Regions from separate parts of the Pararhizobium sp. LjRoot235 genome, predicted to be linked through region 3. Evidence: predicted binding sites of a transcription regulator. Region 3 holds the regulator's gene; each other region holds the start of a gene.

Region 1 (4,788 bases), 530 kb from region 3:
GCCCGGGCTTCCGTCAACGCCTCGCAGGCTTGCTTGAAGGCCGCAACACCATTGTGCAGCACGCCCCAGACATCGCACAGAACGACATCGTAACGGTTGGCGATGTCGCGAAAACTGTTGATCCGAACGGCCATGCTGGTTTCCCGCAGAAAAAATATCCGGCGTGACATCGCAGGCAGGCGCCGAAAATACAAGACTCCCTGCGGAAATTGGCGGCCGAATCCCAAGGATTCGGCCGTAAAATATGGATGGGCCTTTTAAAAGCTGCTGATCAGCCAGCCAGCGCCGGCGCAGACGACAAGCGTGGTTACGATCCCGCGTTTCAGCTTGAAAAGCATGAGAACCGCCAGAAGCGTCAGCAGCAATGCTGCCGGCTGGAACGTCTGCCAAACCGGAAGCGGCATCGACAGCGGCCCGGCCACATGCCGGCTTACCTCTGCAAAAAGGATGTGCAGGCCGAACCAGAGCGCCAGGTTGAGGATGACGCCGGTGACCGCCGCCGAGATCGCCGCCAGCGCACCCGAAAGCGCCCTGTTGTTACGCACGGTCTCGACATAGGGCGCACCGAGGAAAATCCAAAGGAAGCAGGGAATGAACGTGACCCAGGTGGCAAGCATCGCTCCGAGAATGCCGGTCCAGAGAGGATCGAGCCCGAGCGGCGCGCGAAAAGCGGCCATGAAGCCGACGAAGGAGAGCACCAGCACCAGAGGGCCAGGCGTCGTTTCGGCCAAGGCCAGACCATCGAGCATTTCACCGGGCCTCAGCCAGTGATAGGTCTCGACCGCCTGCTGGGCGACATAGGCAAGCACGGCATAGGCGCCGCCGAAGGTCACCACCGCCATCTTGGAGAAGAACAGGCCGATGGCAGTATAGACATTGTCGAAGCCGAGCATTGCGCCGATGACGACGAACGGCGCGACCCAGAGCGCCGCCCAGACGCCGAAAACCCGGACCGCCCGGCCCCAGGACGAGACGACGTCCGGGAAATTGCTGTCGATGACCGAGGGCTGGTCGGCCAGGGCCTGCTTTGCCGCCGCCATGGTTCTCCGTTCCACCGATTGCGCGTGGGTGGCGACGTAGCCGGCCACACCCGCCGCCAGGACGACCAGCGGAAACGGTAGATCGAAAAAGAAAAGCGCAGCGAAGGCGAGGGCCGCGACGATCACGGCAAAGCGGGTTTTCACCCCCCGGCGGCCGATGCGGATGACCGCTTCGACGACGATCGCCAACACCGCCGCCTTCAATCCGAAAAACACAGCGGCGAGCCAATGCGTCTCCTGGAACAGCGCATAGGCCGACGACAGGCCAAGGATGACGAAGAAGCCCGGCAACACGAACAGCGTGCCGGCCACGATGCCGCCACGCGTGCCGTGCAGCAGCCAGCCGACATAGATGGCAAGCTGCTGCGCTTCGGGACCCGGCAGGAGCATGCAGAAATTCAGCGCATGCAGGAACCGGCTCTCGGAAATCCAGCGGCGTTCCTCCACCAGTTCCCTGTGCATCAGGGCGATCTGGCCCGCCGGGCCTCCGAAACTCAAGAGCCCGATCTTCGCCCAGACCCTGATGGCCTCGGCGAATGTCGGATGCGCCGGTGGCGCCTCAATCTGCACCGCCTCATTCATTGTCTTTGACCTTCTTCGCGACGTGCGACATCCATTCGTGTTTTTCCTGCATGGCGTCACGTGCCCAGCGATAGAAGGATCGTAGAGCATCATGCCCGCTTCCAGTTGCTCCAGATCGTCGGCAAACATCCGCGAGAGACCGAGCGACGCCGGCATTCCGCAGCCAAGGCGGCGGCTCCTTCGCTGAGCTTCTTGCCTTTCTGGCAGACCACACAACGACCAGCGGCCGCGATAATCCACCGCCCATTGCCGCACCTCGGCATAGGACCGCCGGAAAGACGCGGGCAGAAGAAGCGGCTGCGGCGAAATCCTCATTGTCGCGCGCATCGATGACCACCGGCCCCCCGGGGGTGCCGATCAGGCGGACAAGTTTTTCGGTGGAAATAGCATTATACGAGGCCATGGTTTACGTCCTTTTCGTGGGATTGGACGCGAAGTGATGGCATGACGCCTCGTGGGGCAGTTCGCAACCCCATGCAGAAATTAGACAAAAAAGCCGAAACCAAGTCAATCAATTTCCCGCTGCAAAGAATCTTGCCGGCCCATTCTTGACTCAATCGACAGCCATCCTTATCTCCGGGTCGCTAGCACTCACGCAACAGGAGTGCTAACATCCATCCATCGGGTCGGTTCACGATCCGTGAAGTCATTTGATCGAGGGATTAGACAATGACAAGCACCAATTTCCGTCCTCTGCATGACCGCGTCGTCGTACGCCGCGTCGAGTCTGAAGCCAAGACCAAGGGCGGCATCATCATTCCGGACACCGCCAAGGAAAAGCCGCAGGAAGGCGAAATCGTCGCCGTCGGCACCGGCACCCGTGACGACAAGGGCGCTCTCATCGCTCTCGACGTCAAGGCTGGCGACCGCGTTCTATTCGGCAAGTGGTCGGGCACCGAAGTCAAGCTCAACGGCGAAGACCTTCTGATCATGAAGGAAGCCGACATCATGGGCGTTATCGGCTGATCCTAGCCGGTTCCCTTCTTCTCAATTCCATAAAACCAATTGGGCACCAGCCCGGGAGTTTTTAAAATGGCAGCCAAAGAAATCAAGTTCGGCCGCACCGCGCGCGAAAAGATGCTGCGTGGCGTCGACATCCTCGCTGACGCAGTCAAGGTAACGCTCGGCCCAAAGGGCCGTAACGTCATCATCGACAAGTCGTTCGGCGCACCGCGCATCACCAAGGACGGCGTTTCCGTCGCCAAGGAAATCGAACTCGAAGACAAGTTCGAGAACATGGGCGCGCAGATGGTCCGCGAAGTTGCTTCGAAGACCAACGACATCGCCGGCGACGGCACGACGACTGCAACGGTTCTCGCTCAGGCCATCGTTCGCGAAGGCGCCAAGAGCGTAGCCGCCGGCATGAACCCGATGGACCTGAAGCGCGGTATCGACCTCGCTGTTACTGCCATCGTCAAGGACATCGTTGCCAAGTCCAAGACGATCAGCACTTCGGAAGAAGTTGCCCAGGTCGGCACGATCTCTGCCAACGGCGAGACGGAAATCGGCCAGTACATCGCTGACGCGATGCAGAAAGTCGGCAATGAAGGCGTCATCACGGTTGAAGAAGCCAAGACCGCCGAAACCGAGCTCGAAGTCGTCGAAGGCATGCAGTTCGACCGCGGCTACCTCAGCCCTTACTTCGTGACCAACCCGGAAAAGATGGTTGCCGAACTGGACGACGCCTACATCCTTCTCCATGAGAAGAAGCTCTCCAACCTGCAGGCGATGCTTCCGGTTCTCGAAGCTGTCGTTCAGACCGGCAAGCCGCTCCTCATCATCTCGGAAGACGTCGAAGGCGAAGCGCTTGCGACCCTCGTCGTCAACAAACTGCGTGGCGGCCTGAAGATCGCTGCCGTCAAGGCTCCGGGCTTCGGCGATCGCCGCAAGGCCATGCTCGAAGACATCGCGATCCTGACTGGTGGCCAGGTCATTTCCGAAGACATCGGCATCAAGCTCGAAAACGTCACGCTCGAAATGCTCGGCCGTGCGAAGAAGATCTCGATCTCCAAGGAAAACACCACGATCGTCGACGGTCATGGCCAGAAGTCCGAGATCGAAGGCCGCGTTGCCCAGATCAAGGGGCAGATCGAGGAAACCACCTCCGACTACGACCGCGAAAAGCTGCAGGAACGCCTTGCCAAGCTCGCTGGCGGCGTTGCGGTCATCCGCGTCGGCGGTGCGACTGAAGTCGAAGTCAAGGAAAAGAAGGACCGTATCGACGACGCCCTCAACGCAACGCGCGCTGCCGTTCAGGAAGGCATCGTTCCTGGCGGTGGTACGGCTCTGCTGCGTGCCTCGATCGTTCTCAACATCAAGGGTGCGAACGACGACCAGACGGCCGGTATCAACATCGTCCGCAAGGCGCTGCAGTCGCTGGTTCGCCAGATCGCTGAGAACGCCGGTGACGAAGGTTCGATCGTGGTCGGCAAGATCCTCGAAAGCAACACCGACAACTACGGCTACAATGCCCAGACCGGCGAATATGGCGACATGATCGCCATGGGTATCGTCGATCCGGTCAAGGTTGTCCGCACGGCCCTGCAGAACGCAGCTTCGGTTGCCGGTCTGCTCGTCACCACCGAAGCCATGATTGCAGAGCTTCCGAAGAAGGAATCTGCCGGCGGCGGCATGCCTGACATGGGCGGCATGGGCGGCATGGGCGGCATGATGTGATAAGGCGTCCGCCTTATCACGAGTGACGACCATACAGCTTCGCCCATGATCCAAAGTGCTTCAGCGCGCCAAGCGCGCTGAAGTGGCGGCATGGGCGGCGTCTGCCTTATCACGAGTGACGACCACAAGGCTTTCCGGGTTTCCGGATTGAGAAAGGGCGGGCCGCAAGGTCCGCCCTTTTTCGATCACGATACAAAAGTTGATGGATGTCCCCAGGAAAGGTCCGCATCTACGGCATTTGACCCATTGCCTAGTCACATGCGAATCATGTTCTGATTGCACAGATCGAAACGAATGCAATCGCAGATATATGCTTCAGGCCGCAAAAAGTTTGCCAGAAAGACCATTGAAGCTACAAGCGAACCACAGACCTGAATGCAAGAAACTGGAAAAATAGACAACAGGGTTACTCATTTTTCTACAATAACGATGCGCCTAAATCGCTTTTATCCAAATAATAACGCAAATATATTCTGATATATTTTCATTG
Region 2 (4,788 bases), on a different contig from region 3:
GTGCCAATAACAATTGCCAGCACGACATCGTCCTCCTCACGCCTGCCTTCTCTAATATACCGCAAAAGATACCGGATGTGCTGGTTTCCGCTCGTCGGACGTAAGTCTCCACCGTGCGGGGATCTCGATTCCATGATGGGGAACATACTGGCCCGGTCCGCCGCAGCCGACGTGACGAAGCCGGCACGCAGCGAGTGCCCAGATAGCTTCTCGAAATCCAACCCGGCCGCCTCGGCATAGTGTTTCACGATCAGCGCCAACGTTTGCGCAGTCAGCGGCTTGTCCGTCAGGGTGGTCACCACGGTTTTAGCTCCAAACGGTGATTGCTGGCCGCCCCAATGCCTCTTGTCGTAACCTCCTTGGGCACGCGCGCTTTTAGGGGCTGCCGCGATGCTCGAATTGATGCAAAGAAATCTGCAGCTGGTGCTATCGATAGGTTCCGGCATGCAATCATGTGTTTCGGCTTTCTCAAAAGATTGGATCATACCTTGGATATCCCCACCTGGACGAAGCCCGCCCTGAACGGCGCCGTCGTCGGCGCTATCGCTATGGCCATCGTTGGTTTTACATGGGGCGGCTGGGTGACCGGCGCCACGTCGCGAAAGAATTCCGCAACCGAAACGTCCTCGGGGATTGCAGCGGCCCTGACGCCCTATTGCGTCGAAAAATCCAAGGCCGATCCATTGGCTGCTGCCGTGCTGGCCGAACTCAAAGCTGCCGGCGCATATTCCCGCAGTGGCATCGTGGAAAAAGCTGGTTGGGCAACGCCGCTCGGTGCAGACAAGCCGAACACCGAACTGGCAAAATCGTGCGAACTTGAGATTACCAAGACTCTGTGAAAACGGTCGATGGGCGCAGTTGACGCCCATCGGTTTCCGCCAGACACTGCAACGACCGTCTTTCCAATTAATCAGTGCAGCCGCATTGGTAGTTGGCATCGACGGCATCGTCTTCGAACGGCAGAGAGCGCCGTCGCGCTGGCGCTGTCTCGCACCCTGCTTAGGAGCGGGAAGATTTTAGGCCACCATGCTGAGTTGCCTCTGATATTTTGCAATTTCGATTGCCAGCCGTCTGTTTCAATATTTCAGAGGATGACCATGTCCAAATTCACCGATGAGCGCCTGAATAAACTTCTTGCACTGGGAAGCCGCATTGAGAGCGAAGCAAGACGAAAGCAGCAAGAGGTTGAGCTGGCCAAATCCAGAAGGGCGGATCGAAAGCAATGGGTGGAGGACAATTGGGTGCAGATCTTCCGCCCCAAGATTGAGAGCGCGATCGAGGTCTTGAACCAGAAACTTCAGATGGCCGATATGCCGAAAATGCGACTTACGGAGCCGGCTCCGGGGACCTCGTCAAAAGTCGAGATGGAAATCGCAAGCGAAATCTCCGGTCGCTCGATCAGAAGCGCCGTCAGCTTGACAGAGGATCATATCCAGTTTCAGCACTATCGCCGATCATCCGCGCAAAGCGTGTCCGTCGGCCACAACGTGATCAGCTTGAACGATTTCACCACGGATAAAGTGAATGAAGTCCTCATCGACGTGCTCGATGCATTCACCCGGGACTTTCCAAAATAGTGCATATTCAATCGTTCCGGACACATCGCATCCGGCAGATGTGGCAGATCAAAAGATTGAAGTCGTGGTGTCTTGCTCTGCTGGGACGTACAGGATCAACGATGCGAATGAGCGGGCTGCTTGATGTGGTTTTCCCAGGTTGTCGTAGCTTCGAGAGCGGCCTGCTTATTGCGAAACGCGAACGTATGATAGCCGCTAGCGCGGCTCGCGGGGTTGAACGGCAGTGCGTCGTATTCGGTTCCCTCATTGATTCCCACGGATTGAAGCACCGCTTTGATCTCGTACACATGGCGTCCGGTGATTGCGAAATCGACGTTCATGAAATTTCTCCTGTTGAGACATGCCGAACGGCACGAATTTCGTTTGTTCCGGGGCGTTGAGCACTTGATCGGGCAACACACGGGGGGAGGCTGATCCGCAATCAAGGGTCTATTGGCATTTTGCCAACGCGTTCCCTTCGAAAGCCCTTAGTTCGTCATACAACGCCTCGACGGTGACGGCAGCGAGGTCGGCTGATGCGGCGTAGCCTTGCGTAGCAATGGCAGTTTCGCTCCTAATATTCGACCAATGCCACAACCCCTTGAACCGTGGTCGTGGCTCCAGAAATATTCGCCCGATCAGGATTTCGCCGTCGAAGCCGACGAAATCATTTTCCGGAGAGAGTTCCAGCGGCCGCCATTGATATCGTGGTCGCGTAATTTCAGATGTTCTCACTGGCGTTATCTCCCCGGTTGGGGGGCGTTCTTGGAAGCCTCGGCGGCCGCTGGGCTTCTTGGTACAAACCCGCGCGCATTTAGTCGCCCGCGGACTTCTTCGCATCCGGAAACTTCGTGGTGTCGGGTTTGCTTGGCGCAGCGGCAGCGGGTTGCTTCGTCTCTTCCGCTTCAGTCTTTGGGCGAAACTTAATCATCTCAATGATCCTTTGGTTGCGCTTCAGGAAACTGACGGCGCGCGTCGTCACATGTGAATTGGTGGACGTAAAAGGAAGGTCAGCCGAACAAACTCTCTAGAAATATGCCTCGTGTAGCGCCAGATACGCGCCAAGCATCAAGGACAACGCCAATGTCCACTTGATGAGAAAAAGCACATAGTCAAAGTGATAAATGGAATCGAAGAACGATTTCATTGCAGGCCTCCCGTATTAATCGGATAGCCGCGTCTCTCTAGCATACTAAACCGGGTCGATGTTTTAAATATTTGGTTACACCGGATTTTCATTGTCGCCTGCTGCCGAATGATCGCTAGCACTCTAAGGTAGAGAGTGCTACTGTTATTCGATGGGAGAAGCCATTCGGCTATGATCCCGCTAAGGAACCCAAAATGGCTGATACCAAATTTCGTCCGCTGCACGATCGCGTCGTCGTGCGCCGTATCGAGGCTGAAGCAAAGACCAAGGGTGGCATCATCATTCCGGATACCGCCAAGGAAAAGCCGCAGGAAGGCGAAATCGTTGCCGTCGGCACCGGCACCCGTGACGATAGCGGCAAGCTGATCGCGCTCGACGTCAAGGCTGGCGACCGCATTCTGTTCGGCAAGTGGTCGGGCTCCGAAGTCAAGCTCAACGGCGAAGAGCTTCTGATCATGAAGGAAGCCGACATCATGGGTGTCATCGGCCGATAGCCGGTCGTTTCTTTCTATCCCTTTTGTAAGACCATTGGGCTATGAGCCCGGGAGTTCTTTCTATGGCTGCCAAGCAAATCAAATTCGGTCGAGACGCGCGCGAAAAGATGCTGCGTGGCATCGACATCCTCGCAGACGCCGTCAAGATAACGCTCGGCCCGAAGGGCCGCAATGTCATCATCGATAAGGCCTATGGTGCACCTCGCATCACCAAGGATGGTGTGGCTGTCGCCAAGGAAATCGAGATTGAAGACAAATTCGAGAACATGGGCGCCCAGATGGTCCGCGAAGTTGCTTCGAAGACCAACGACATCGCCGGCGACGGCACGACGACTGCAACGGTTCTCGCCCAGGCGATCGTTCGCGAAGGCACAAAGGCTGTTGCCGCCGGCATGAACCCGATGGACCTCAAGCGCGGCATCGATCTTGCAGTGACAGAAGTGGTCAAGGGTCTTGTCGCCAAGGCCAAGAAGATCAGCACTTCGGAAGAAGTTGCCCAGGTCGGCACGATCTCTGCCAACGGTGAGACGGAAATCGGCCAGTACATCGCTGACGCGATGCAGAAAGTCGGCAATGAAGGCGTCATCACGGTTGAAGAAGCCAAGACCGCCGACACCGAACTCGAAGTCGTTGAAGGCATGCAGTTCGACCGTGGTTATCTGAGCCCTTATTTTGTCACCAATGCCGAGAAAATGGTTGCTGAACTGGAGGACGCCTATGTTCTCCTTCACGAGAAGAAACTCTCCAACCTGCAGGCTATGCTTCCGGTTCTCGAAGCTGTCGTTCAGACCGGCAAGCCGCTCCTGATCATCTCGGAAGACGTCGAAGGCGAAGCGCTTGCGACCCTCGTTGTCAACAAGCTGCGTGGCGGCCTGAAGATCGCTGCCGTCAAGGCTCCGGGCTTCGGCGATCGCCGCAAGGCCATGCTCGAAGACATCGCCATCCTGACCGGTGGCCAGGTCATCTCCGAAGACATCGGCATCAAGCTGGAAAACGTCACGCTCGAAATGCTCGGCCGCGTCAAGAAGGTGACCATTACGAAAGAGAATACCATTCTCGTCGATGGTGCCGGCAAAAAGCCGGAGATCGAGGGTCGTGTTGCCCAGATCAAGGCTCAGATCGAAGAAACAACCTCCGACTACGACAAGGAAAAGCTGCAGGAGCGCCTGGCCAAGCTTTCGGGCGGCGTCGCCGTGATCCGCGTCGGCGGTGCGACCGAAATCGAAGTCAAGGAAAAGAAGGACCGTATCGACGACGCGCTGAATGCGACACGCGCTGCGGTCGAAGAGGGTATCGTTCCCGGCGGCGGCACGGCGCTTCTGCGTGCCTCGATCGTTCTCGACATCAAGGGTGCGAACGACGACCAGACGGCCGGTATCAACATCGTCCGCAAGGCGCTTCAGTCTCTGGTTCGCCAGATCGCCGAGAACGCCGGTGACGAAGGTTCGATCGTGGTCGGCAAGATCCTCGAAAGCGACACCGACAACTACGGCTACAACGCCCAGACCGGCGAATATGGCGACATGATCGCCATGGGTATCGTCGATCCGGTCAAGGTCGTTCGCACCGCTCTGCAGAACGCAGCTTCGGT
Region 3 (4,788 bases):
GCGTCCTGCAGGGCGTTTTCGACCTTTTCCATCGCCATGGCAAAATCGCGCGTGCCATCGGTGGTTTCCGCCCAGTTGGCAGTGTAGACGCCGGGGTCCCCGTTCAGCGCATCGACGACAAGCCCGGAATCATCCGAAAGCGCCGGCAGGCCCGAGGCCTTCGCCGACGCAAGCGCCTTGATCGTCGCGTTTTCCTCAAAAGTCGTGCCGGTCTCGTTCGGCTCGACAAAACTGAGGTCGGCAGCGGACTTCGCCTCGAAGCCGAGAGGGCCGATCAGGTCGCGGATTTCGCGGATCTTGCCGGCATTGTGGCTGGCGACGATCAGGGTCTTGTCTTCAAGTTTGCGCATCTGCGTCTTTCTCATCCGGGCGGTCTGCCCTCAATCTAAATTCCAGAGGCTCGCTTCAGCGCATTCCAGGCTGTTTCCAGCCGGATCGCGGAAATAGAAGGATCGCGCGCCCGACGGCCAATGCACATTGGATTCGATCGCGACACCGGCCGCCTTCAACTTTTCTTCCCAGGCATCGAGATGCCCGGTAGATACCCGGAAGCACATATGCCCCGGCCCATGCGTGCCATGCGGCGGAACCTGCAGGCCTCCTGGCGGCGGCGGTTTCACCGTTTCCGCCGGATTGAAGATCAGAAGAACGCCCGGACCGCAGCGGAAGAAGACATGCCGGGCGCCGGCGCGGCTGATCTTCTCGAGCCCGAGCACGGAGCCGTAAAACGCCTCCGCCCGGTCGAGATCGTCCACATAGAGCGCCGTCTCCAGGACGCCTTCGAACGCCATGCTCTGGTCATCGGCCATTGGTCCTGCCCTTCACCCTAACCTCTCCCCGCAAGCGGGCAGAAGGTGCCCGACGGGCGAATGAGGGGCGACGATGCCAGTTGCATAGCGTGCAATCTCCGTTCTTAACCCTCGATCACCTGCTTTTGCAGGCTGACCAGTTCGGCAATGCCGTTCTTGGCAAGGCCCATCAGTGTGGTGAATTCCTCTTCCGAGAACGGCTTGCCTTCGGCTGTTCCCTGGATTTCGACAATGCCGCCGGAGCCGGTAATGACGAAGTTGGCGTCGGTCTCGGCAGCCGAGTCCTCCAGGTAATCGAGATCGATCACCGGCTGGTTGGCGAAGATGCCGCAGGAGATCGCGGCGATATGGTCTTTCAGGACCTTCTCGACCTTGATCATGTTGCGCGCTTCCATCCAGGCAAGGCAGTCGCGCAGAGCGATCCAGGCGCCGGTGATGGAGGCCGTGCGGGTGCCGCCATCGGCCTGGATAACGTCGCAGTCGATCGAGATCTGCCGTTCGCCGAGTGCCTGCAGGTCGACCACGGCCCTGAGCGAGCGTCCGATCAGTCGCTGGATTTCCTGGGTGCGGCCGCTCTGCTTGCCGCTGGCGGCCTCGCGCTTCATGCGTTCGCCGGTGGCACGCGGCAGCATGCCGTATTCGGCGGTCACCCAGCCCTTGCCGCTATTGCGCAGCCACGGCGGCGTCTTTTCCTCGAGGCTCGCGGTGCACAGCACATGCGTATCCCCGAACTTGACGAGACAGGACCCCTCGGCATGTTTGGAAATGCCGCGCTGGAACGAGACTTTGCGCATCTGATCGGTTTTTCTGCCGGAAGGCCGCATCATGAACTCCTGTGATGTTTTGGAGCCTTCTAACCTATGTTGGGAGGAAGGGAAATCACTTGCGAGGAAAAGAACAAATGACGGGGAGGTGCTGGGGGCGAAGGTTTCCGACGTCAATTTCCCTTTTGCTATCCGGGCCGGGATCACTATATTTCAGTTGATCTGAACAGAATGGGTTTTGCGTTCGAATGATGGCGGACAAATCTGCGATGCGGGAAAGGCTTTCGGCGCTCGACGAGCGTTCGGGAGAAATTTTCCGTCGTATCGTGGAGAGCTATCTGGAAAGTGGCGAGCCACTCGGTTCGCGCAGCCTGTCGCGACTGTTGCCCATGTCGCTGTCGCCGGCCTCCGTGCGCAACGTCATGAGCGATCTGGAAGATCTGGGCCTGATCTATGCCCCGCATATCAGCGCCGGTCGCCTGCCGACCCAGATCGGCCTGCGCTTCTTTGTCGATGCCTTCATGCAGGTGGGCGACCTGTCGGCGGAAGATCGTGCGTCGATCGACCGGCACGTGCGCCGCAATGATCGCGATCAGCCGGTCGAGACCCTCCTGACCGAAGCAAGTCAGATGCTGTCGGGCATGTCGCGCGGTGCGGGACTGGTCATCACGGCCAAGAGCGATCCGGTGCTGAAACACGTCGAATTCATGCGTCTTGCGCCGACGAAGGCGTTGGCCGTCCTGGTCGGCGATCATGATCAGGTGGAAAACCGCATCATCGAGCTGCCCGCCGGCGTCACGAGCTCACAACTGACCGAAGCCGCCAACTTCCTCAATGCGCACCTCGCCGGCCAGACGCTGCCCGAAGTGCGTAGCCAACTCGAACAGGTCAAGGAAACCGTTCGGCGCGAGCTCGATACATTGTCGCAGGATTTGGTCGAGCGAGGTCTCGCCATATGGTCGGGCAGTGAAACCGAAGGAAATCCGACAAAGCTGATCGTGCGCGGCCGCGCCAATCTGCTTGAGGGGCTTGCCGGTGCCGAGGATATCGACCGACTGCGCATGCTGTTCGACGATCTTGAAAAGAAGGACAGCCTCATCGAAATTCTCAATCTCGCCGAAAGCGGGCCCGGGGTCCGCATCTTCATCGGCTCGGAAAACAAGCTGTTTTCGCTGTCGGGCTCGTCGCTGATCGTTGCACCCTACAAGGATGGAGACGACAAGATCGTCGGCGCTGTCGGTGTCATCGGTCCGACCCGGCTCAACTATTCGCGTATCGTGCCGATGGTGGACTACACTGCGCAATTGATGTCGCGGCTGTCGCGATGACCATAGGCGAAACGCCGGTTTTTGCCGCGCTCTTTCGATTGAACCCTTGATTTTTCGGCTTCAAAGCTCGATATCGGCTACAAATCCTAACATAGTGACATACCGGAGACCGTCATGACCGACGACACGAACAAACATGCAGCAGATGCCAACGCAGCCGACGAAGCCGCGATGAATGCTGAAGCTGCCTCTGAAAAGGTCGAAGCCGCCGCAGTCGAACCCGATCCCCTGGAACTCGCCAGGGCCGAGGCCGCGGACTACCGCGACCGTTACCTCCGGCTTGCTGCCGAGATGGACAATTTGCGCCGCCGCACCGCACGTGATGTCAAGGACGCAAAGTCTTATTCGGTCGCCGGCTTTGCCCGCGACATGCTGGCCGTCTCCGACAATCTGCGCCGCGCGCTCGACGCCATCCCTCCGGAAGCGCGCACGGCCGGCGATACCGGCTTCAACACGCTGGTCGAAGGCGTCGAGATGACCGAACGGGCCATGCTTTCGGCGCTTGAGCGCCACGGCGTCCAGAAGCTGGAACCGGTCGGCCAGAAGTTCGACCCGAATTTCCATCAGGCGATGTTCGAGGTTCCGAACCCCGAAGTGCCCAACAACACCGTCGTCCAAGTGGTCCAGGATGGCTACACCATCGGCGAGCGCGTGCTCCGCCCCGCCATGGTCGGCGTCGCCAAGGGCGGCCCGAAGGCGGTGGCAATGGAAGAGACGCCGGCGGCTTGATTTTCCACCCTCCCCTTGAGGGGAAGGGTCGGCACGTAGTGCCGGGGTGGGGTGATCTTTGTGCGCCCCTGACCGTCACCCCCACCCGCAGCTTCGCTGCGACCTCCCCCCTCAAGGGGGAGGTAAAACTCATCCGAACAACTGCCGCAGATGATCATTCAGGAAACGGCCTTCCGGATCGAGCTTGTTCCGCAACGCCTTGAAGTCACGCGCGCGCGGATAGAGCGCCGTCACATCCTCAGCACGGAGAAAATGCAGCTTGCCCCAATGCGGGCGTGAGCCGAACTGGCGCAGGATATCATCGACGTCCTTGAGATAGTTCCAGTAATCCGTGCCCGGCTCGCCGGAGACCGACAGCGTAATCGAATCCTGTTCGAAGAACGGGCTGATCCAGCCGCCGTCGCCGGCGGTGAAGCGGTATTCGATCGGGTAGATGCAGGCCGGGTGCTTCTCCAGCATCAGCTTGCGCACTTCCATGCAGGCCTGCTTGCCGTATTTCACCGGCACGGCATATTCCAGTTCGTGGAAGTTCGGCACATATTCGATCGGATAGATCTCCGAGGAATAGGCGATCTTCTCGAAGGCGCTTTCCGTTGGTGGCCGGTCGGTGATGTCGATCGTCTTCATCTCACAGACGTCGGACAGGCTATTCGTGGTCGAAACGGAGGACGTATCCGGCAGGCAATAGCAATGGCGGCTTTCGGGCACCGGGCACCAGAAGAAGCCGAAATGCCGGTGATTGGCAGCGAGATCGTCGTGTTGCTCCATGCATTCGTCGAAGGTGCAGCGCCAGAGCTTCTCATGCAGATTGTAGCTCTCCATCACCTGCAGCGTGATTTCCGAGATCACGCCGAGCATGCCGAGGGAGACGCGGACGGCATTGAGCATATCCGGCTGGCTGTCATCGATGACGAGGACGCGGCCGTCCGGCTGCACCAGCCGCATGCCGACGATCTGCGAGGCCATGTTGCCGAGCTTCAGGCCGGTACCATGCGTGCCGGTGGTCAGCGCGCCGGCTAGCGCCTGGCTGTCGATGTCGCCCTGGTTGATCATCGACAGGCCATTTGCTTTAAGCGCCTTGCCGAGCGTGTTGATCGTCGTGCCGGCATGCACCGAGACCCGCTTGCGGGCCGCGTCGATATTGGTGATGCCCTGCAG

The links. Region 3 encodes HrcA, which represses chaperone genes, less so after heat shock. Its sites were predicted from a motif close to GTTAGCACTCNCNNNNNGNGAGTGCTAAC; they were not measured.
Region 1: the regulator HrcA is predicted to act here: its motif matches at 2,206-2,234, upstream of groES (co-chaperone GroES).
Region 2: the regulator HrcA is predicted to act here: its motif matches at 2,818-2,846, upstream of groES (co-chaperone GroES).

The regions. Positions count from the first base shown of each region.
Region 1 is NZ_CAXUSP020000001.1:3,585,833-3,590,620, forward strand. Features, by position in the region: gene ACSQ2Z_RS17610 (TIGR01459 family HAD-type hydrolase) at 1-134, opposite strand, end outside; gene chrA (chromate efflux transporter) at 258-1,622, opposite strand; gene groES (co-chaperone GroES) at 2,292-2,588, shown strand; gene groL (chaperonin GroEL) at 2,655-4,298, shown strand.
Region 2 is NZ_CAXUSP020000002.1:99,934-104,721, forward strand. Features, by position in the region: gene ACSQ2Z_RS21065 (hypothetical protein) at 360-839, shown strand; gene ACSQ2Z_RS21070 (hypothetical protein) at 1,098-1,577, shown strand; gene ACSQ2Z_RS21075 (hypothetical protein) at 1,673-1,897, opposite strand; gene groES (co-chaperone GroES) at 2,898-3,197, shown strand; gene groL (chaperonin GroEL) at 3,260-4,788, shown strand, end outside.
Region 3 is NZ_CAXUSP020000001.1:4,112,083-4,116,870, reverse strand. Features, by position in the region: gene rdgB (RdgB/HAM1 family non-canonical purine NTP pyrophosphatase) at 1-350, opposite strand, end outside; gene ACSQ2Z_RS20220 (VOC family protein) at 381-809, opposite strand; gene rph (ribonuclease PH) at 914-1,633, opposite strand; gene hrcA (heat-inducible transcriptional repressor HrcA) at 1,843-2,901, shown strand; gene grpE (nucleotide exchange factor GrpE) at 3,016-3,630, shown strand; gene ACSQ2Z_RS20200 (D-arabinono-1,4-lactone oxidase) at 3,760-4,788, opposite strand, start outside.